DNA from 3 places in the Pseudodesulfovibrio sp. lm2024 genome. Region 2 is predicted to be linked to each of the others. Evidence: predicted binding sites of a transcription regulator. Region 2 holds the regulator's gene; each other region holds the start of a gene.
What was found. The regulator sigma-54, encoded in region 2, starts transcription at its own class of promoters, with help from an activator protein. The targets are predictions, from matches to a motif close to CTGGCACGGNNNNTGCTT.
Positions count from the first base shown of each region.

Region 1: a site for sigma-54 is predicted at 1,996-2,013, ahead of ACR42D_RS07230 (PEP-CTERM sorting domain-containing protein). Genes of this name have one in related genera too.
Region 3: a site for sigma-54 is predicted at 3,796-3,813, ahead of ACR42D_RS11025 (VgrG-related protein). Genes of this name have one in related genera too.

Region 1 is NZ_CP195092.1:1,569,975-1,575,573, reverse strand. Features, by position in the region: gene ACR42D_RS07250 (CvpA family protein) at 1-102, shown strand, start outside; gene mazG (nucleoside triphosphate pyrophosphohydrolase) at 149-955, shown strand; gene ACR42D_RS07240 (hypothetical protein) at 1,138-1,326, opposite strand; gene ACR42D_RS07235 (hypothetical protein) at 1,464-1,748, shown strand; gene ACR42D_RS07230 (PEP-CTERM sorting domain-containing protein) at 2,064-2,879, shown strand; gene ACR42D_RS07225 (molybdopterin-dependent oxidoreductase) at 2,991-5,599, opposite strand, start outside.
Region 2 is NZ_CP195092.1:2,022,007-2,027,605, forward strand. Features, by position in the region: gene ACR42D_RS09425 (PTS sugar transporter subunit IIA) at 1-251, opposite strand, end outside; gene rapZ (RNase adapter RapZ) at 254-1,135, opposite strand; gene ACR42D_RS09435 (PTS sugar transporter subunit IIA) at 1,154-1,603, opposite strand; gene hpf (ribosome hibernation-promoting factor, HPF/YfiA family) at 1,606-2,148, opposite strand; gene rpoN (RNA polymerase factor sigma-54) at 2,185-3,594, opposite strand; gene lptB (LPS export ABC transporter ATP-binding protein) at 3,832-4,557, opposite strand; gene ACR42D_RS09455 (LptA/OstA family protein) at 4,558-5,427, opposite strand; gene lptC (LPS export ABC transporter periplasmic protein LptC) at 5,411-5,599, opposite strand, start outside.
Region 3 is NZ_CP195092.1:2,311,323-2,316,921, forward strand. Features, by position in the region: tRNA gene ACR42D_RS11000 (tRNA-Gly) at 48-122, opposite strand; tRNA gene ACR42D_RS11005 (tRNA-Cys) at 127-201, opposite strand; tRNA gene ACR42D_RS11010 (tRNA-Gly) at 209-283, opposite strand; gene dksA (RNA polymerase-binding protein DksA) at 508-870, shown strand; gene ACR42D_RS11020 (NFACT RNA binding domain-containing protein) at 901-2,418, shown strand; gene ACR42D_RS11025 (VgrG-related protein) at 2,769-3,734, opposite strand; gene mutY (A/G-specific adenine glycosylase) at 3,843-4,937, opposite strand; gene gpmA (2,3-diphosphoglycerate-dependent phosphoglycerate mutase) at 4,950-5,599, opposite strand, start outside.

The sequences.
Region 1 (5,599 bases), 450 kb from region 2:
CAGCACATGGTCGACAAGATGGGCGAATACGTCGACCTGCCCGAGGCCCTGGACTCGGCCAAGAGCGCGTTGGGCATCCGGAGCGGCGAAAACGCCGAATAGTCCCGGATTTCACAACCCCTTTTCCCTTTCCTGAAGGAGATTCGCCATGAGCGAAACGAAACACGACGCCCCGTCCCGGGCCATGCGCGAGTTGCTCGGGGTCATAGACACCCTGATCGGGCCCGACGGCTGCCCCTGGGACAAGGAGCAGACCCCGCTGACCCTGTGCGACTACCTGGCCGAAGAGGCCTTCGAACTCATCGAGGGCATCCGCTCGGGCGACCCGCACGAGGCCATGGAGGAGCTGGGCGACGTCATGTTCATTCTGCTGTTCATGGCCACCCTGTACGAGCGCGACGGGTCCCACACCCTGGCCGATTCCATCAACTACAGCGCGGCCAAGATGATCCGCCGACACCCGCACGTGTTCGGGGACAAGCATTTCGACAACATCACCGAGCTGTGGGACAACTGGGAAAAGACCAAGCGCGAGGAGAACAAGGGCACCGGGCGCAAGCGGGTCTTCGACTCCCTGCCCTCGGGGTTGCCGCCCATGCTCAAGGCGTACCGCATCAACTCCAAGGCCGCCCGCAACGGGTTCACCTGGGAATCGGACCGGGACGTGGAGACCCACCTCAAGAGCGAATGGGACGAATGGCAGGCGGCCATGGCCTCGGGCCACGCCGAGGACTCGGAAAAGGAGTTCGGCGACTACCTCTTCACCCTGGTGGAACTGGGCAGGCGCAAGGGCATCAAGGCCAACGCGGCCCTCGACTTCGCCAACCAGAAATTCCTGGCCCGGTTCGCCAAGATGGAGGAACTGGCCGAGATGCGCGGCCTCGACCTGGCCGAACTGGGGCTGGACGAGATGAACGGCCTGTGGGACGAAGTCAAGGACTGGGAAAAGGCCTAGTCCATGAACAGATATTGTAGAAGATAGAATACGGCGGCTCCCGCGCCGATGGCTGCGTACGTCAGCATTCACGGCACGCAGCGCGACCTGAGCTTCCAGATGAGCAGCGCGGCCACGCCCGCTCCGGCCGCCATGGCCAGGGCCAGCATCAGGGTCTTATCCATCTCCCCTCCCAAGCCGCATCACGGCCACCCGGTACGGCCGCTCCCGAAAAACACGTTCAGGATGTAGTACGACGCAAACAGGGTCCCGATTATCGTGATCCAGACGTACAACCTGGGCAGTACCGGACGCTGCCAGCGGTGCAGCACCACGCCGACCAGAACGGTGATGAGAATGGCGGCTACCGCCCACTTGATCTCGATGTCCATGGAACCCTCCGTTATTCATCCATACACCCAATTGTATTCATTGGGCAATATTTTTTCCGGTTCGACCTAAAGATATACGGGAAAATGCCGAAAAGGCGGATAGGCGTTATTTCCGTCCTGACGACAGGAGGGTGCGTATGACCATGGCAATCGGCGGCTTCGGAAGCTACTCGCCGTTCGATCAGCAAACGTTCGGTGCGGCCGTGGTTTCCGAGACCCTGGACTACATGAACGACAGCGGCCCGAGCCCCGCGCCGGTGGACAAGGTTTCCGCCGAAGCGTCGCTCGTATCGAAAACCCTGGACTACATGAACCCCGGGACCTCGACGGCCGACAAGGCCGGCCTGGCCCAAAGCTACAACTTCCAGACCGATGTCCTCGGCCCCTACGCCAAGGGCGCGGTCATCAACACCATCATCTGACGGCTCGGAGATAACGCCTCGACAAAAAAGCCCCGCCCTCCCCTCACCGGGAGGCGGGGCTTCCTTGGTCGGCAAGGAGGCGCAACACGCCCCCCCGGAGGCCCGCCATTCTTTCCGGACCAATGTAGTATGAATGTAAGGGCAACCGACAACATACCAATATTTCTTTACATTCTCTCACCAAATCAACGCAGGCCCATCTCAAAGCACTATTCCAACATATAGATTTATTTACGGTTGCTCCAGTCCGGCATGACTCGTGCTTAATCCAAACAAATATTTAATACACGAGTTCGACCCAATCTGGAGGGATGTATGAAACGGCTCCTGACAGCAATTCTAACCCTTGCCATCTTCCTGACCCTGTCCTCGTTCGCGATGGCCGCGGTCTACAATATGACCGTGTATGCGGATCAGGCCACCGGGGTGCTCGGCGTGAACGGCGACTATCCCCTCCCGCAGGTGTCCGGCAGCAGCTGGGCTGCGGACAACTCGGCCTACAAGGCGGAATGGGGCATTGACGCCGCCACCATCTTCGGCAGGTCCGTGACGCTCGCCGATGTGGCCGGGATGAGCTATTGGACCAAAAAATCCACTACCCATGTCGAATCCGCCCCGGATTGGTATTTCCATTTCTACACCACCCCCTTTGAAAACAGCCCGGGAAGCAGTTGGTATGGCTACCGCATCAACACCGAGCCCTATTTCTCCGCCAACCTTTCGGAAACGGCGGATCAATGGAACCAGTGGGCCATCGGGGGCCAGAACGACACCAATGCGCTCCGCTTCTTCGACAGCTCCCTGAGCAATTACTGGGGCAGCTACACCGATCCGCTCTGGAATGAATTTCTCTCCATGGCGGGTGTCGGCGGAAACGTCTATGGCGAGCAGGGCCTGCTGTCCATCGCCATGGCCACGGGCTCCGGGTGGAATGGGAGTTTCGACGGCCTGCTCGACGGACTGAGCATCTCCCTCTACAACACGGACGCCACCGGCGCCCCGACCATCGACACCTACAACATCAACTTCGAAGCCTCGGCGCCCCCCGTACCCGAGCCCTCGACCTTCCTGCTTCTCTTCGCCGGCCTCGGCTGTCTCGGTTTCATGCGCTACCGCCGCAACAAGGCGTAGCCAACGGCTTTCAGGGACCGCTTCGAACCGCTAAAACAATCAAGCCTGTGGGGGTGCGCTATCGCATTCCCACAGGCTTTCTTTCATTTAACGCCCCCCCCCGAGTGGTGGCTATTCGAGCCGCAGCCAGTTATTGGCCACGTTGCGGCAAAAATCGCCGGACTGCTGGATGAGCAGGGGGAACCGGCTGCGGGTGGCCGCGAAGAATTCGTCGGTGAACCGGAAGCGGTATTGGGCGTAGGTGTCGATATCGCCGCGCTGGAACTCGTCGAACCATTCGTCGGCGGTCAGGGAGTCCATTTCCAGATGGAACTGGAACCCGTAGGACGCCTTGCCGACCTTGAAGCACTGGTTGATGCATCGATCACCCTCGATCAACAGCGTGGCCCCTTCGGGAAGGTCGAAGGAATCCTCATGGAACTCCATGAGCGGCGGGACCGGCCCGGCCTTCGACAGGACCGGGTCCTGTGCGCCTGCCTCGGTCAGGGCGTGGCCGACAAAGCCGAACTCCAATTCGGGCATGGTCCAGACCCCGCCCCCGTGGGCGCGGGCCAAGAGCTGGCAGCCGAGGCAGATGCCCGCCACAGGCTTGCCCGCCGCATCGAAGTCGCGCATGAGCCGCATCAACTCCGGGAAATAGGGCGAGGTTTCGTCGTCAAAGGCGTTCTGGGGACCACCCAGGACCACCAGGCGGTCATAGTTGTCGGCGTTTTCCGGAATCGGCTCCCCTTCGGTCGGCAAAATAGCGATCAGGATGCAGCCCTGCCGGGCCAGCTCCTTGGTGAAGTTGCCGCCGGGCGATTGGGCGGAATTCTGGACCACCAGGACCTTTGAGCCGATGATCCCGTCCGCCGGACACGGCTCCAACGTGACCCGGGTCTCGTAGAACGGGGTGCCCTGCCCCACGATGGACGGGATATCCCTGGTCAGGAGATTGACCCCGTGGCCCGCCTTGTTCCAGCCGCCCCGCTCGGTGATGAGCACGTCCGCGCGCATGGCATCGTCCACCTTGAGCAGGGCCATGAGCCTGCCGTACGCACTGCGCACAACCACGTGGCCGCCGTCGGTCAGCCCCCGCTTGCGGGCCTCGGCCGAATTCAGGAGAACCACAGGCAGGGCGTCGTGCTCGGCCAGGGTGCGCTCGGAGCAGATGTAGCCGTGGGGCGCGATGGTCAGGAGCTTGTACGGGTAGTCCGGGTCCTCGTCCTGAAGCACGGCCGGATCGAACTCGGTCATGAACCGAAACCTGCCGGACTCGGAGGGGAACACGCCGTCCGCATAGGGGACCATGGGCGCATCCAGGCGGAACGGGCCCTTGCGCACGCTCTCAAGGTCCGTGCCCTGCTCCCAGAGCGGAGTGCAGATGGTCTTGAGCCAGTCCTCCAAGGACCGTTGGTACTGCCCGGCGAACGGAAACCGGGCGGCCAGTTCCTGGAACATTTGAAATTCGGATTTGGTCTCGCCCACCGGCTCGATGGCCGGATTGACCGGCCCGACGAAGTTATGGCCGTAACTGGCCATAATGTCGTTTTCTTCAAGGAAGGAGGTGGCGGGCCAGAAGACATCGGCCAACTCGGCGGTGTCGTCCATGAAATGGCCGGAGTAGACGACCATCTCGGCCTTTTTGAACGCCCTGACGACCTTGTCCGCATTGGGGGCCATGCACACCGGATTGCCCGCCGTGACCACGATCATGCGGATATCCGGGTCGCGGGCGCTTAATATCTCCTCGCCCACCTTGGGGATGAGCAGGGTCCGGCGGCCCGGGCGCAGGTGGTCGCCCCACCACGCCTGATCGTAGGGGCTGTACTCCTCGAATCCCTGGCTGACCCCGCCGCCGGGCACGCCGAGGAGGCCCGCGATGCCGCCCAGGGCGTCGATGGGCCGGATGGCGCAATGGGCGTACTCGTGACGATGCAGCCCCCAGCCGAGCAGGATGGAGGTCGGGAACTGGTTTATCAGCGTGTCGGCCAGCAGTTCGGCGTCCGTGACCGGAACCCCGGCCAGGGCGCAGAGTTCGGGCACGGAAAAGGAATCCAGGATCGCCTTGTATTCGGCCCAGCCCTCGGCCCGGTTCTCGATGAAATCGCGGTCCTCGGCCCCGGCCTCGATGATCAGTTTGGCCGCGGCCATGGCCAGGCAGCCGTCGCGCCCGGGTTTGGGCCGCACATGGTGGGTGGCGATGTTCACGGACAGGCTGCGCGCCGGGTCGATGACCACCACGCGGCCGCCGCGCTCCCTGATGTCCTTGACGATCTTGACCAGGGAGATGTTGGTGGACACCGGGTTGCGCGCCCACAGGATCATGGCGTTGGAGTTGAAGTGGTCCAGCGGGTCGTGGGACACGCGCTCGCCGAAGTCGAGATTCTGGGCCCCCTGCCCCGCCCCGCCGCACAGGGAGCCGCGCATGGTCGTGGCCCCGCCGAGCAGGTTGAAGAAATACTTGTTCAGGAGCTTGAGAGCCGTGCGCTCGCCGTATCCTTGATAATAGAGGACCGCCTCGGGGCCGGACTCGGCCGCCACCGCCTGGAGCTTGTCGGCCACCAGGTCCAGGACCTCGTCCCAGGTCGCCCGCCGCCACTGCCCGTCCACCTTGCGCAACGGGTGGGTGATCCGCTCGGCGCTGTACACCCGCTTGATATACTTGGCGGTCTTGTGGCAGGCCACGCCGCCGGTCAGGGGATGGGCCGGGTCGCCCGAGAGCTTGACCAGCCGTCCGT
Region 2 (5,599 bases):
GTTGTGGGGGAACCGCCGAACAGGTCGGTCAGAGCCAGGACGCCCTTGCCCTGCTCCAGGGAATGGATGGCCTTGCGCACACCTTCCAGGGTTTCGTCCACCCCTCTGTTCACGTCCACGCCCACGGCCAGGCAGTTTTCCTGCGGGCCCATGACCGTTTCCGCGGCCTGGAGCAGGGTCTCCCCGAAGGTCCCGTGGGTGACCAGCACCACGCCGATCACGCCGTCCTTTTTGTCAGTCTTTGCAGCCATGTCTAACCGAGTTCCATGTGTCGATGTTCGATCGAGGCAGCATACCCTTTTTCCTTCAGGGTTGCCAGTACCGACTCGGCCACGGAAACCGAACGATGGCGGCCGCCGGTACAACCAAGGGCCAGGGTGATCCTGTAGCGCCCTTCGTCTGCGTAAAGCGGTAAAATATAGAGCAGAAAGTCATGAAACCGTTTGATGAACCCTTGGCCCGTGGGATTGCCCAGGACATAGTCGGCCACCGCCTTGTCCAGGCCGGACATGGGGCGCAGGGACTTGTCGAAATAGGGGTTGGGCAGAAAACGGAGGTCAAAGACCAGGTCGGCCTCGGACGGCACGCCGTACTTGAAGCCGAAGGTGATGATGTGCACCCGCATGCCCATGCTCACGTCTTCCAGGGACGACCACTTGGTCTGGATGACCCGGCGCAGGTCGTGGATGGAATAATCCGTGGTGTCCAGGACCAGGACCGCCCCGAGGCGCACCGGCTCCAGGAGCTTCTTTTCCATCTCCAAGGCCTGCTCCAGGCCGAGGTTGCGGCTCTCCAGCGGATGCGGACGGCGGGTGGTGGCGTAGCGCCGGACCAGCTCCGCCATCTTGGCCTCGAGAAACAGGACCTGCGGAGTGATGCCGAGTTGGGCGAATCCCTCCTGGGCCTTGCTCCAGCCGTCCACGAACTCGAACTGGCGCAGGTCCATGCCCAGTGCCAGGCCGCGGTATTTGGTGTCGAAGGAGAGGATGAGGTCGGCCAGCTTGGCCGACATCTCGGACGGGAGCCCGTCGATGCAGAAGAATCCGAGGTCTTCGAAGACCTTGAGCGCGGTGCTCTTGCCCGAGCCGGAGAGTCCGGTGACGATCACCACCGGGAAAGGGTTGGTCGAGGTCAACGGAATTCGTCCATTCGGTTACACGCTTTTGAGCAGGGTCCAGAGACCCTCGAGGTCATCGGCCGACAGGAACGCCTTGCGGAATTCCTCGTCCTTGAGGAGACGGGAAATCTGGGCCAGGACGCGCAGGTGCATGCCCGCCACCTGTTCCGGGGCGAGCACCAGAAAAAAGATGGTGCACGGGCTGTGGTCCAGCGCCTCGAACTCCACGCCTTTGCGGCTGCGGCCCACGACCACGATGACCTTTTCCAGGTCCTCGAGCTTGCCGTGGGGGATGGCGATGCCGTCCCCGATGCCGGTGGAGCCGAGCCGTTCACGATCGAGAAGGACACGGACCGCATGGTCCGTGTCCATCTCTGGATATTGTACGCCCAGGGGGGCGACGAGTTCATTCAATACGTCCGACTTGGTCTCGGACTCGAGTTCGGGAAGGATCAGTTCCTTCGCCAGGTAATCACTGAGTTTCATGCTTAGTTTCCGGGGTCGATGAGGCCGTAATCGCCGTTCTTTCTCTTGTATATCACGTTGACGCCGTCAGTCTCCGCGTTGAGGAAGACCAGGAATTCGTTGTCACGGGCATCCAGCTGCATGGCGGCCTCGTCCACGGACATGGGCTTGGGCTCGTATGCGTCGGTGCCGACGATGGTGGGCGCTGAACCGGGAGCGATGTCCTCGTAGGACAGGTAGTTCATCTGCACCATTTTATTGGGACGCGCCTGTCTGGGGCGGTTCTTCATCTTTTCGCGCATCTTGCGCAGCTGGGCTTCCAGCTTGTCCAGGACCATGTCGATGGTGGAGTACATGTCCTCCGAATCTTCATAGGCCGAGATATGTATGCGATCCGAGTTCAGGATCACGTCCGCCTTGTGACGGAACTTGTCGACCAGCAGGTTGACCTGGAGATCGGCCTCCGCATCGGAAACGTATTTCGCTACCTTTTCAAAACGCTTTTCCGCGTAACCCTTGAGGTGATCGGAAGGCTCGAAGTTCTTGAAAGTGAAGCTGATGTTCATACGCTGCCTCCTGGTTGAGAGTGCTTCAAGCAGACTTTAGAAGTACTGCTTTCGTTTTGAAGACGAAGGAATGCCCATGGCCGAGCGGTATTTGGCGACTGTACGCCGGGCGATGTTCACTTCCAGCTTCTCCTGGAGGATCTCGCCGATTCTCTCGTCGCTGAGCGGTTTCTTCGTGTCTTCGTCTGCGATCATTTGCTTGATGAGCGCCTTGACGCTCTCCGAACCCACCTGGGACCCGTCGTTCAGGTCCAGGGCCGAGTTGAAGAAGAACTTCAGCTCGAATATGCCGTGAGGCGTCGAAACATACTTGTTGGTCGTAATCCGGCTCACGGTGGATTCGTGCATCTCGATGTCTTCCGCCACCTCCTTGAGGATGAGGGGTTTGAGCTTTGTCACGCCCTCCTCGAAGAATGCCCGTTGGAAGCCGACAATGCTCTCAACTACTTTATACAAGGTTCGCTGCCGCTGGTACAGACTTTTCATCAACCATGCGGCGGAACGCATCTTTTCCTGAAAATATTCCTTCTCCTTGTCGGCCGCGCCCTTCATGGAATCCATGTAGAACGTGTTCATCTGCAGCCTCGGCATGCCGTCCTCGTTGAGGATGATGACGAAGTCTTCGCCGTACTTGTAGACGAACACGTCCGGGCTGACGTAGTGCGGCTCGGTGCTGGAGAAATTGGCGCCGGGCATGGGATCGAGCGTCTGCATCAGGTCGAGATACGACTTGAGCTCATCCATGGTGATCTTGAACTTGCGCGCCAGGGGCTTGTAGCGGTTCTTCTCCAGATCCTCCAGGTGATCGGTGACCAGGGAGACCAGGATAGGATCGTCGTACCCGAGGACCTCCATCTGGACCAGCAGACATTCCTGCGGGGTGCGGGCGCCCACGCCGACCGGGTCCAGGTGCTGGATACGGTGCAGGACGGACTCGATCTCCTCCTCGGAGGCCTGAACCATGGCGGCCAGCTCTTCCAGGGTGGCCTGCAGGTAGCCGTTGGCGTCGAGATTGCCGAGGATGACGTCGCCGATGGCCAGTTCGTGCTCGGTGAAGTTGGACAGGCGCATCTGCCAGTTCAGGTGCCCTTCCAGCGAAGGCTTGGAAGCCAGGCGGGCCTCGAAGGACATGCCCTCTTCGGGCATCTCCATGTCGCGGGACAAAGCCTGCTTGGAAGTGGAGGAAAACTCGCCCAGGTAGTTCTCCCAGTCTGCGTTGCGGACCAGTTCCTCTTCGGCCTGGGATTCGGTCAGGACTTCCGCCTTGTCCGGGACCTCGGTATCGGTCTCGGTCTCATCGAGGAAAGGATTCTCCAACAATTCCTGCTGCACCGTCTCCAGCAGTTCAAGCCGCGACAATTGCAGCAGCTTGATGGCCTGCTGCAACTGGGGCGTCATGACCAGTTGCTGTGAGAGCTTGAGCTGTTGCCGAAGTTCCAATCCCATGATTCACTGCCTGCTTGAGGTTGTGTTTATCGGTTGCCGGATACAGAAATTTTTTTTCGGCCACCTGACATTTTTTCCGATTCAATTATGCCACAGTGAATTAAAGGATGCAACACAATTGTGTTAACACCCTGTATCTATTGATAATTCTGCGTGCATATAATGATATGAAAAAAGTGTACCAACCTTTGGGTACGGTGTAAATCGGGAAAGAGGAAAAAAAGACGGGAACAGGGATTAAAGCCGGAAATCCTCGCCCAGGTAGATCTGCCGGGCGCGACTGGATTTGACTATCTCGGACGGGGCCCCTTCCAGGATGACCGTCCCCTCGTAGACCAGGTAGGCCCGGTCGCAGATATTGAGCGTCTCCCGGACATTGTGGTCCGAGATGAGGATGCCGATGTCCATGGACTTGAGCACGGAGATGATCTCCTGGATATCGATAACCGCGATGGGATCGATACCCGCGAACGGTTCGTCCAGGAGGATGAACTGCGGGTCGAGGATGAGCGCCCGGGCGATCTCCAGCCTGCGTCGCTCGCCGCCGGACAGGAACATGGACGCCTGGTCCGCCAGCTTGGTGATGGTGAACATCTCCATGAGTTCGTCCGCCCTGGCCCGTTGCTGCCGCGAGGTCATGGAGGTCTGCTCCAGGATGATCTCCAGGTTCTGGCGCACGGTCAGCTTCTTGAAGATGGAACTTTCCTGGGGCAGGTAGCTCACCCCCAGGCGGGCCCGCTCGTGCAGGGGCTTGTCCGTGAGCACCTGGCCGCCCAGGGAAACCACCCCGGTATTGGGCTGGACGATGCCCACAAGCATGTAGAACGTGGTCGTCTTGCCCGCGCCGTTGGGGCCGAGCAGGCCGACCACCTCGCGGGCGTCGAGCTTGATGTTGATACCGTGTACGACCTCTTTCTGGCCGTACCGCTTGGACAAATTGGTAGCGCGAAGACCCTCGGCCATCTATTGCACCTTCAGGTTGCCGGGGGTCATGAACACCGCCTTGACGCGCTGCTTGCCGCCGATGACCTCGGACCGGTCGTCCTTGATGTGGAAGTTGATGACCTCGCCGGTCAGGGAGTTGGGGCCGTCCTGGAGCTTGGGATCGCGCTCCATCTTGAGCAGCTGCGGACCCACCATGTAGGTCAGCAGGCCGCAGGTCCCCTCGGTGGTCCCCTTCTTGGCCCGCACGTTGCCCTCGGCCACGATGCGGTCTACGCTGTCGGCGGAGAATTTCTTGTCCGTGCTGGATGCGAGATAGGCCGAAAGCCTGTCGGCCCACAAGGTCAACTCGCCGTGGATGGCGACCACGTGGCCCACGAAGGAGATGACCTTGCCGGTCTCGTCATAGGTCATGCGGTCGGAGGTGATCTTCACCGGCAGACGGCTCGGGTCCACGCCCACCGGGATGGGCGCGGGCGGTACCGCTGCCACCGGGGCCTTGACCTCACCCTCGCCGGAATCCTTCTTGGGGGCCGGTGCGGGCACAGGCGCGGGAGCGTGCTCGGCCTTCTCGACCTTGACAACCTTGAGGTACTTGGCGTTGGCGTAACCCACGGCCTTGGCCTGGTCGCGGTCCTTCTCGCCCAGCTCGAAAACGGCCAGCCAGCCGTTCTGGGGGAAGTCGGTCCGCACCCGCTGCCCCTTGGTCAGGGTGACCACGTGCTCGGCCCCGGGCCTGGGCGCCTTGCGCACGTTCAGGTTGACCGTGGCCTCGCGTACTTCGCCCCAGTCCTGGGCCATGGCCCGGGCCGGAACCAGCAGCAGGGCCAGCATCAGCAGCATTCCCGTCAGGCGAACCGTTTTCAGCAACGTCTTATTCCTTGTTTTCATTCAAAGGACTCCTTCCCAGCCCTTCGGGGGCCAGCAGCGCTTCCACGCCACCGGCGGCCACCATCTGTCTCGTGACCAGGTCGATCTCCAGGGCCTTGGCCTGGACGGTCATGTCCGGACGGCGTACGGTGACGCCGCCTTTGAGATATACCTTACCTATTGCGCCGACATA
Region 3 (5,599 bases), 290 kb from region 2:
GGCTCCCCTAAAAAAGCCGGTCTCTCGCGGAGACCGGCTTAATTAGCTGGAGCGGGAAACGGGATTTGAACCCGCGACTTCAACCTTGGCAAGGTTGCACTCTACCACTGAGTTATTCCCGCCGAGTGGAGGCGACATCCGGATTTGAACCGGAGAATGGAGGTTTTGCAGACCTCTGCCTTACCACTTGGCTATGTCGCCGTCGTTTTGGAGCGGGAAACGGGATTTGAACCCGCGACTTCAACCTTGGCAAGGTTGCACTCTACCACTGAGTTATTCCCGCCCTCAAAAGCGAACCACTGTTTACCCGTGACCCTGTTGGGTGTCAAGCGCATTTTAAAATTTTTCTAAATTATGAGTCATATGAACTCCCTGGAATTTTTGGCCTAATGGAAAGACTTTACTTTTTGAGCCATTTTGGTATACCAACGCGCTTTAATTCAGTAGAAAAGGGGTTACACCCTTAGCTCCTCAACAGACTGCTCACTCTCAGAGGGGGAGGTTCAAATGGAAGCGAATGATCTGAAGTACTTTAAGGAAACCCTGGACGGCATGCTCGATGACATCCTCAAGAAAAGTGAGGCCACCATTGAGGACATGACCGAATCGGGCGAGGTTTACGCCGACCCGGCCGACCGGGCCACGGCGGAAAGCGACCGTGCCTTCACGCTGCGTCTGCGCGACCGCGAGCGCAAGCTGATTAAGAAAATCCAGCAAGCCATCAACCGCATCGAAGACGGCGAGTTCGGCATCTGTCAGGAATGCGGCGACGATATCTCCATCGCCCGGCTCAAGGCGCGGCCCATGACCACCCTGTGCATCAACTGCAAAAGCAAGCAGGAAGAGGACGAGGCCGTCCGCGGCGACTAGCCGTACGGCTTCACCTGGACGGAGACGGCCATGGAAGCCAATTTCTTCCGCTTCCTGAGCGCGGAACTATCGTCTACCCTTGCCGGTCGCCGAATAGACAAGGTATTCGGTCCGGCTCCCGGCGTCTGGGTGCTTGCCATCCAGAACACGGGCGACCCCCTTCACCTGATCTTCAGGCCCGCCAAATCGGCGGGCCATTTATTTCTCTCCCCCGTCAAACCGGTCAACCCGCAAACCGCCCCGGCCATGGCCATGTGGTTCCGCAAGCGGTTGCGCAACCGTAAAATCCTGGCCGCGCACACCGACTGGCCCAACCTGCGCCTGGCGCTGGAGCTCACCCCGCGCACCGACCCGGACGGCAAAACCTTCCTCATCCTCGACTGCCGCACCGGCATGTCCCTGGCCGACGAACTGCCGTCTTCCTTTGCCCATGAGCCGGAATGGCCCGCCCTGGAAGACGTCCTGGAAGACCCGGAAGTCTGGCGCGAATACCCGCATATCTCCCCGCCCCTGCGCAAGGTCCTGACCGGGCTGCCCGAAGACGAAGCCCACGCCCTCTATTTCCAGGTGGCCACGGCCTCGGCCGACGTCTTCCACCTCGCCCGGTCCGGCGACACATGGTCACCGCCCACGGCCTGGCCGTCCGGCAAGGAAGACGAGACCTACGCCTCCCCCCTGGACGCAGCCCGCGCCTACGGCGAGCGCACGCTCTTCCCGCTGCTCGACATGGAGGAGGACAAGGTCCAGACCGTCCAGCTCAAGCGCGTGCGCAAGAAACTCAAACGCAACCTCGCCAGCCTGGACCAGGAACAGGCGCGGCTCGAACAGCTCGCGGCCGAACAGGTCAAGGCGGAGGCGCTCCAGGCCGAGCTCTACCGGTTCAAGGACGTCGAAGGCCTCGAATCCGTGGACGTCACCCACCCGGTGCACGGCCCCATGACCGTGCCCCTGAATCCATTTCTCTCGCCCACCGAGAACATGACGCGCTATTTCAAGCTGGCGGCCAAGGGACAACGCGGCTTCCCGCACGTGGAGCGCCGCCGCCGCGAGCTCCTCGCCCAGTTGTCCAAGGCCGAGGACGGCACCCTCGAGATCCACCCCGCAGTGACCGCGCAGGGAACCCCCGAGCCCGAAGGCCCGGCCGCCCTGCCCAAACGGTTCCGTGGGCTGGCCGTAAGCCTGTTCCGCACCACCGACGGGTTCACCGTCATCCGGGGCAAGAGCAAGACCGCCAATCACCACATGCTCAGCCAGGCGGCCTCCCCGTTCGACTACTGGTTCCATGTTGAGGACGGCCCGAGTTCGCACGTCATCCTCAAACGCGACCACCCCGGCCAGGACGTGCCCGAAACCTCCCTGACCCAGGCCGCCGTCCTCTGCGGACTCAAAAGCTACCGCAAAGACGACGGCAAGGCAGACATCATGTACGCCCTGGTCAAGGACGTGCGCAAAGTCAAAGGGTTCAACCTCGGCCAAGTCGCCGTGGACCGCAAACTCGGCACCCTGCGCGTCGACCTCGACCCGTCGCTCGAAGAGAGTTTAGGCTAGGAATGCCTCCGGCGGCTGGGGGAAGGGGAAGGAAAACCCTTTGAAAAGGGCTTTTCCTTCCCCTTCCCCCAGACCCCCATCCCCATCCTTTCCTAAACTTTTTAGCGCCGCTTCGCGGATGCGCGATAGCGTCTATCCCGCTTTCATCCGATACGATTTACCGCATCAGAGCAAACAACGGGAAGAGGCAGGACTTACCTCCGCCCACCACACGCGCGAAAGCGCATACAAAAAGTTTGGGAGGGAGAGAGGGGATTGGGGGGGCCAGGGGGGAAAGGGGAGAGAGGGAACCTTTTGAGAAAAAGGTTCCCTCTCTCCCCTTTCCCCCCTGGCCGCCGGAGGCAATCTTTCTAAACCATGCGGTTCACGGACATCTTTTCCAGCATGTTCAGGGCGAGTTGTTTTTCGGAATCCATGCGGTGGGCCACGCTTTTCTGGACGCGGGCGGTGGACGAGCCGAACTGGTTTTTGCGCGATTCGTACACGCCCTTGATGAGTTGGGTGTTGAAGTCGTCGTTTTGGCCCTTGTGCAGGAACCGGTCGATGACCTTGTTGAAGATATTGGCCGCTCCGGTCGGGCCGTGCTGGACAGAGGTGGACCAAAGGACCTCCTGGAGCGCGGGCGGCGCGTTGTTGAAATCCAGGCCGGTGCGGTCGAGGATCATGCTCCGCGCCGGGTCGTAGGTCTGGCGGGCGATGAAATCGTGCTGGACCTGTTCGAACCCGGCCGGGTCTTCGGCGGCAATGGCCTGCCAGACAGCGGGCATGCCGCCCTGTTTGGAGCCCGTATCGGCGGGCCCGGCATCGCGCAGCCTGTCGGCCCACTCGGGCCGGTTCTGGTCGAGATAAGACAGGAATTCGTCCATGGTGCCGGGCTTGGAGGCGATCTGATATTTGCCGTAGGAGGTCCCGCCCACGCGGTCGTAGCCGATGGCCGCCACGCCCGACTCGCCCGACTCGAACTGAGCCGCCAGCGTACCGGGGGTATGGGCGTTAGCTGTCGTCATGGATGCTTGCGCAGCGGGTTGAGCAGAGGCTTGAGGCCGGACGAGCGGTGCTTTGAGGCCCGCCTCGTCGCGCATGATGCGTGAGATAGCGGACAATGCCTCGAGCATCTGGGAGTCGTTGATGATGGAGACGTCGAAGCCCCCGCCCTCCTCGCTGGACTTGTCGGCCCCGCTGCCGAAAAGGGCCTGGGTCATGCTCATCTGGTTGTCGAAGGCGGTCTGCATAGCCAGCCGCTTGCCGTCGCGGGGCGCGGACGCGTTCCGCGCCGCGTTCAGGGCCTCGTACCCGCCGATCTTGCCAATGGACATAAGCTGCTCCTGCGCTGGAAACGTCAAAATACTGACCCCAAAAGGGGATGCGCAGGAAGAGAAGCAAGGGCTGTGCCTATGGATACAGCCCTTTGGATTCGTTGGAAATCAGGACTTGAAGAAATGGGCGAAGCGCATGTCGGCGAGCATGCGGTCCACCAGCTTGCGATGGCCCGAAGGCAGGGCGTAATCGGACAGCTCGGCGGGACGCACAAACCCGCCCTTGACCGCCTCACGGAAGACCGGTTCCGAGGGCTCGCCGTCGTAGCGGCACAGGAAGCAGTCCATGGTCACCCGATAGCGGGTATAGCTGTAACGGACCACGGTGATCTTCTCCACCGGCTCCACGGCCAGCTCCACTTCTTCCAGATACTCGCGCCTGAGGGCCTGCTCAGCGGTCTCGCCCGGCTCTACGCACCCGCCGGGGAACTCCCACAGGCCGGGCCAGACGTCGCCGGGTCTGCGCTTCTGGATGAGCACCCTGCCCTGGTGGACCAGAAAGCCAGTGGCCATGTCGATGCGGATGGCCTCCTTGGGCGCGGGCAGGACCGGCCGCAGCGGGACCGTGCCTTTTTCGAACGCCCGGCAATATTGGCGCACCGGGCACTGCTCGCAGCGCGGGTTCTTGCGGCAAATCAAGGCCCCGAACTCCATGACCGCCTGATTGAAGTCGCCCGGCCGGTCTTCGGGAATGAGCCGCCGGACCGCGTCCTCGACCATGTTGCGCCCCGCCCTATCCTTGACTGGAATGTCCATGTCGAGCAGCCGGGCGAAGACCCGCAGGACGTTGGCGTCCACGGCGGGCTCGCGCTGGCCGAGCGCGATGGAGGCCACGGCGCCGGCCGTGTACTCGCCCACGCCGGGCAGGGAGCGGATGTCCGCGAAATCGTCGGGAAACTCGCCGTCATATTGATCTTGGATCAACACGGCGGCGCGGTGCAGGTTGCGCGCGCGGGAGTAGTAGCCGAGCCCCTCCCAGAGGTTGAGAACCTCTTCCTCATGGGCTTCGGCCAGGGACTGGACGTCCGGGAAACGGTCCATCCACCGCTTGTAGTACTCCACCACCCGGTCCATCTGGGTCTGCTGGGCCATGATCTCGGAGACCCAGACCCGGTAAGGGGTCGGGTCGCGCCGCCAGGGCAGCTCCCTGTGTTCGGCGTCGTACCATTGAAGCAATGTGCGGGTGAATCCGGCCTGGTCCATGACCGCTGTTGTTTACCCCCCCTTGGCCTGGTTGGCAACCGCTTCGGCGGCCTTGGCGGCGGCCTCCTGGTCGCCCAGGTAGTAGTGCCGGATGGGGGTCAGGTCATCGTTGAGCTCGTAAACCAGGGGCAGCCCGGTGGGGATATTCAGCTTGGTGATGGCCTCGTCGGACATGTTGTCCAGGAATTTGACCAGCCCGCGCAGGGAGTTGCCGTGAGCCACGATGAGGACCTTCTGCCCGGCGCGCACCTGGGGGACGACGGTGTCGAACCAGTAGGGCATGGTCCGGTCGATGGTCAGCTTGAGACTCTCGCAGCGCGGCAGTTCTTCGGGCGTGAGGCCTGCGTAGCGCGGATCGTTACCCGGAAAACGCTCGTCGTCGGCCTCGAGCTCGGGCGGCGGCGTGTCGAAGCTGCGCCGCCAGACGAAGACCTGGTCGTCGCCGTATTTCTGGGCGGTCTCGGCCTTGTTCAGCCCTTGCAGCGCGCCGTAGTGGCGCTCGTTGAGCCGCCAGGTCTTGGAGACCGGCAGCCACATGAGGTCCAGTTCATCCTGGACCAGCCACAGGGTGCGGATGGCCCGCTTGAGCAGGGAGGTGTGGGCCACGTCAAAGGTGAATCCCTCCTCCCTGAGCAGCCGCGCGCCGTCCACGGCCTCGCGCA